2 linked regions of the Lacticaseibacillus paracasei subsp. paracasei genome follow. Each later gene encodes a partner of the first gene's protein in a complex. Links are inferred from orthologs where the notes say so. Each region holds a gene or a part of one and is shown on either strand. Other genes may lie near its edges.

Region 1 (2,828 bases):
GACCATTGGCCTATATTTACTTCAGTCATACTTGGACAGTCACTGGGAACATTGGGCCTTACTTGGAGCAACCATCAACCTTGGTGTGTTGCAAGTGGTTATGCTGCTATTAACAGTGTTCTTTACCGTTATGCTTTATCAATTGGGAACCTCGCAGGCAGAGACATTTCAACTCATTCCCAACCAAGACTTGATTGCCCGAGTCCCAAAACGTCGGCGCAATCTTCTTTTCCGAATTGGCGCCGTTGGCTTAATTGCGTTAGTCATCGGTGGCAGCAGTCTTTTCTACTACGCTTATCTGACTGGTGCACTGGCAAGTCAGCCGTTAACTATCTCACACCGCGGGGTTGATGATGGTAACGGAGTCCAAAATACAATCCCAGCGTTACAAGCCACCGCTAAAGAAAAACCGGATTATGTTGAGATGGATTTGCACGAAACCAAAGACCATCAATTTGTCGTCATGCATGACGAGAACCTGAAAGATCTAACCGGTGTCGATGCCAAACCACATCAGCTGACTTTATCAGAGATGACCAAACTGACAGCTCGCGAGAATGGGCACACCGCCAAAGTCGCTAGTTTTGACCAGTATTTGGCGGCTGCGGAACGACTGCATCAAAAGTTATTGATCGAAATTAAGACCACACCTGAAGACAGCCCACAAATGATGAATCATTTTATTCAACTATACGGGCAACGACTTCTAGCCGATCATGATCAGTTGCATTCGCTCGATTATCAAGTTGTCACAACCATGCGCAAACAAGTGCCAAAGTTGAAAACTTTTTTCATTTTGCCGTATACGCTCGTCTTTCCTGAAACACCAGCTAGTGGTTACACACTTGAAACAACCACGTTAGCCATGCGGGTGATTGACGAAGCGCATAATCGTGATCAAAAAGTCTATGCTTGGACTGTCAATGACAGCGATGATATGGAAAAAGTAGCTTTCATGGATGCGGATGGGATTATCACAGATCAATTGGGTGAATTAAAAACAACACTATATCAAATGAACCACCATCCAAGTTATGCTGATCAGATTTTGCAATATCTGACGAGCTTTTCTGATGATGCTGAAAACTAGCTATCTACAAATAAAGGCACCAAAAAAGGCCATCAACTTTTATTCGTTGATGGTCTTTTTAGTCATTTACTTGAAGTAATACCTAGCTGTTTCTAATGCGCTGGTTTCCATCAAGCGTTTGCCATACTCAGACAGCACCGCTGATGACAACGGTGACCGATCGCCAAATTCCATCGCGACGGCCATTTGATCGTGCGCCTCGTCAGACGAAATCTCATTTGGATAAAAGGTCAGTACCAGATAATAAGCGTTCTTATAACGATAAAGATCGCTCTTTCCGCCTTCGAGCCGCAATGTATCTGCTAAACTAATAAAATCTTCAAAGTCCTTTAATTTCAAAACAAGCTCAGTCTGTGGTGCTTTGTCGGCATCAATATAGCCGCCTTCATCAACTGCCTGATGATCTTGTTGATCACTGGCATCAAGTCCTTGCAGTTGCTGACGAATATAATCAGGCACTTGGGTATCCGTACCTTCGTCATCAGTCTGATCGGCTGCGCTATCATCGTTTTTTTGACCACTTTTACTGATCAGCAATTCGAGTCCGGACTGACTCGGCATGACCTGAAACGTCACGGCCTCATTTGTAGCAAACGTATGATCTTTATCGACCTCATCGAGGATACTATAGAAGAAGCTCTCAATCTGTTTATGATTGCCTAACAGATCCAAAACCGTGATCCCACGCTGCGCTAGATCATCGTTGCCTAACATGACCCGGATCGTATTTGCGTTAATCCGTTCCATTTCCATGATTGCTGCACCTCACTTTAGTCACGGAACCCTGGCTTCTGTGAATATCACATTACCACTTACTACATTATAGCAGATTTCGTACGTCAAGGCATTCTACCGCAGGTTAGCGTGAGTATCAAGTAAAGCGCGCGGTCTTCAAACTTGGTTCAACCTTCACTCTAGTAACACTTGTTTTATCAACCTGCAGTAACATCGCGTTTGCGCCTTTCATACGCAAAAACCGCACCAAATTAGGTACGGTTTTTGCAAATGATTGGCTCATTTATAATTAGTTTTTTAAAAACCTGCAAGTAGTTGTGCTTGTTGCAGCTCCATTGTTCGGACAGAACGCGGCAAGAAACGCCGAATTTCATCCTCGTTATAACCAACCTGCAGACGTTTATCGTCCATCATAATCGGGCGACGTAGCAAGCCAGGATACTTGGCAACCAGCTTAATTAACGTACCAGTTGACAAGTCATCAATATTAATACCCAGCTCCTGGAAGATTTTCGAACGTGTTGAAATAATTTCTTCAGTGCCATCTTCGGTCATTCTCAGTAACCGTTTGATTTCATCTACGTTCAATGGATCAGAAAAAATATTACGTTCCTCGAATGGAATTTTATTTTCCTTCAACCAGGCGCGCGCCTTCCGACAAGATGTGCAACTTGGGGATGTATATAAAATAACCATTAGCGCTCGCTCCTTTTTCGTGACGAGGTACTTTTCATCTCTACAGGTATAGTATAAGAGATTGGACCGGCGCTAAGCAATCACATTTATAAAAATAATTTTTTAAAAGCTGAAATTCCATATTAACGAATATTGACTATTGTCCATTTTATCAACAATTATGCTTATTCATTTGCAATAAATAATACACGTTATAATAACCTCGATTTACACATCTTGTTATCATTTTAAAGTAAGGCTTATCAAGAGTATCAGATTGAGATTGTCAAGTCATCCTCTGCCAATTGAATTGGTATACCCCCAGCAG
Region 2 (3,069 bases), 870 kb from region 1 along the record:
GGTGGCTATATTCGAATCGTGAAGGTCAAATTGACAGATGATCAGGATCTCATTCAGATCATGCGACAGCATATTCCAAGTCGTTTGCGGATGCGGGATGCCCGAGATTTGATTCAGGAATTATTTGATAACGGGTTGATCGCCCGCCAGTCTGGCAACCTGATGCTCGCGGTGATGGATCATGAGACGTTGGGCATCTTCGACCAAGGGGCAGAAGAGCATCTACGATCGCGTTTGTTCCTTGCATTTTTGGATCGTTTGCGGTATGAAAGATGAAACAGTTTATCATCAGTTTTTAAAAAAGGGAGCGTGCTTATGGACAACTTATTTACCCCTAGTGCTAAAAATGTATTGCTTTTAGCCCAGGAACAAGCGAAGTACTTCCATCATCATGCTGTTGGGACAGAACATTTGCTCATGGCACTGGTCATGGAAAAAGATGGTATCGCTGGTAAGACGCTGCGTCAGTTAGGGGTCACTGAAAATGATGTCCATGACGAGATCGAGCGCTTCACAGGGTATGGGACTGTTGATGCCGCTGGTCAAGCTAGTGATAGTTATTTGCCTTACTCACCAAAAGGTAAAGAGATTTTGGCGTTTGCAGGTGACGAAGCAAAACGGTTAGGTGCTTTAAAGATCGGTACCGAGCACGTTTTGCTTGGCTTGCTACGTGAAGATGACATCTTGGCAGCACGGATTTTGCAAAACCTTGGTCTCAGTCTTTCGAAGACGCGTCAGATGGTTTTCAAGAAGATGGGGATTGCGGACACTGCAGCAAAGCGTCGCCCAATGGCACGTGGCGGTGCTCGTCAAGATGGACAAGGTACGCCAACGCTAGATGGTTTGGCGCGGGATTTGACTCAAATGGCGCGCGAGAATCGGATGGATCCGGTTGTTGGGCGTGACAAAGAAGTACGCCGGCTGATCCAGATTCTGGCACGGCGGACAAAGAACAACCCTGTACTGATTGGCGAACCTGGTGTTGGTAAAACTGCAATTGCAGAAGGCTTTGCTGAGAAAATTGTGTCTGGTAAAGTGCCGGATGACATGGTCAACAAGCGTTTGATGATGCTTGACATGGGTTCACTTGTCGCTGGCACCAAGTATCGTGGTGAGTTTGAAGATCGGCTGAAGAAGATCATTGATGAAATTTATAAAGATGGCAATGTCATTTTGTTCATTGATGAATTGCATACTTTGATCGGTGCTGGCGGCGCAGAAGGCGCTATTGATGCTTCCAATATTTTGAAACCGGCATTAGCTCGTGGTGAATTACAATTGATCGGTGCCACGACCTTAGATGAATATCAAAAGTATATTGAAAAAGATGCTGCTTTGGAGCGGCGGTTTGCGACGATTCAAGTCGACGAACCAACTGAAGAAGAAGCTGAACAAATTTTGAAGGGCTTGCGTCCTCGTTATGAGGCGCATCACGGTGTCACGATTACTGACGAAGCGCTGCATCAGGCGGTGGTTTTGTCATCACGGTACATCACGACACGGTTTTTGCCTGACAAGGCAATTGATCTAGTTGACGAAAGTGCGGCGAAGGTTCGCTTGGACAAGGCCAATGTTGAGACGAAGGCCGACAAGCTTCAGGATGAACTGGCCAAGCTGGTAGCTGATAAAGAAGTCGCTATTGACCATCAAGATTTCGAAACGGCTGCGAACATCCGGACTCAGGAAGCTGATTTAAAAACGAAGTTGGCCGACACGCCTGAACCAGTTAATGAAAGTGGCGTTCGAACTGACATTAAAGTGACGGGCGACGATGTGGCAGAAGTGGTTTCTCAATGGACCGGTGTGCCAGTCACCCAGTTGCAGAAAAAAGAATCCGATCGCTTGGTTAACTTGGAGAAGATCCTGCATGAGCGGGTTGTTGGCCAAGACGAAGCAGTTTCCGCTGTTGCGCGTGCTATCCGGCGTGCTCGTTCTGGTTTGAAAGATCCGACGCGGCCAATTGGTTCCTTCATGTTCCTCGGGCCGACAGGTGTTGGGAAAACGGAGCTGGCTAAGGCGTTAGCCGAGGCAATGTTTGGTTCTGAGGATGCCATGATCCGGGTTGATATGTCTGAGTACATGGAGAAATTTAGTACCAGTCGGTTGATCGGCGCGGCCCCTGGTTACGTTGGTTACGACGAAGGCGGTCAACTAACCGAAAAAGTCCGCAACAAGCCTTACTCGGTTGTGTTGTTGGACGAAGTTGAAAAGGCGCATCCAGATGTCTTTAACATTTTGTTGCAGGTGCTGGATGATGGCTATTTAACCGATTCGAAGGGTCGGCGGGTTGATTTCCGTAACACGATTTTGATCATGACCAGTAATATCGGCGCAACCGCTATTCGTGACGATAAGACTGTTGGCTTTGGTGCCAAGGATCCACAAGCTGACTTTAACGCCATGAAGAGCCGGATGCTGGACGAACTTAAAAAAGCGTTCCGACCAGAATTCCTTAACCGAATTGATGAAACCGTGGTCTTCCACAGTCTCAACAAGGCTGAGCTGCATGAAATCGTTAAGATCATGACGAAGACAGTGCTTAGTCGCATTAAGGATCAAGGGATTGACGTTAAAATTACCCCAGCCGGTATTGACGCTGTCGCCGCTGCCGGCTTCGATCCAGAGTACGGTGCACGTCCAATTCGGCGGGCACTGCAAACCGGTGTCGAAGATCAGTTAAGTGAACTCTTATTGACAGGCCAAGCTAAAACCGGTGACTTGATCCAAATCGGTGCTAAAAAAGGCAAGCTGACATTTACTGTTAAAGAGAACAAAGGCAAGCAAAAAGAAAACGGTGCTTCAAAAGAACCCGTTAAAGCCTAGTGTTAATAATGAAGAAATCGCGGCTGATAGGTTGCGATTTCTTTTTGGCTTTGCTTGCGCAGCACGGATCAACCTCCGCTTGACATCGTTGATTGATACGCGTATTATGAATCTAATCGCATTTCGGTTTGGACAGGCTGTCAGGACGATCTATTGTCCGTTCTGACTAATGAAAAAGCAAAAACAGCAGGCTGGTTGAAGGTCGATCTGTTTTTGGTTTTTTTTTGCTCAAAATGTCTGCGGGAT

The links. The genes of interacting proteins can lie anywhere in the genome.
Region 2: the proteins of LBPC_RS08550 (region 1) and LBPC_RS12785 are in contact, whole or in part, in a solved structure (PDB 3PXG), measured with the Bacillus subtilis proteins. The link is inferred for Lacticaseibacillus paracasei subsp. paracasei from one-to-one orthologs.

What each region holds. Positions count from the first base shown.
Region 1 is NZ_AP012541.1:1,737,565-1,740,392, forward strand. It holds LBPC_RS08550 (adaptor protein MecA), read right to left. Parts: upstream 1,844-2,828; coding sequence 1,157-1,843; downstream 1-1,156. Other genes in the region: LBPC_RS08545 (glycerophosphoryl diester phosphodiesterase membrane domain-containing protein), read left to right, coding at 1-1,090; LBPC_RS17270 (hypothetical protein), read right to left, coding at 1,962-2,108; spxA (transcriptional regulator SpxA), read right to left, coding at 2,123-2,521; LBPC_RS08565 (MBL fold metallo-hydrolase), read right to left, coding at 2,773-2,828. UniProt on the Bacillus subtilis protein: Enables the recognition and targeting of unfolded and aggregated proteins to the ClpC protease or to other proteins involved in proteolysis. Acts negatively in the development of competence by binding ComK and recruiting it to the ClpCP protease.
Region 2 is NZ_AP012541.1:2,604,401-2,607,469, reverse strand. It holds LBPC_RS12785 (ATP-dependent Clp protease ATP-binding subunit), read left to right. Parts: upstream 1-315; coding sequence 316-2,823; downstream 2,824-3,069. Other genes in the region: LBPC_RS12790 (CtsR family transcriptional regulator), read left to right, coding at 1-276. UniProt on the Bacillus subtilis protein: Competence gene repressor; required for cell growth at high temperature. Negative regulator of comK expression. May interact with MecA to negatively regulate comK.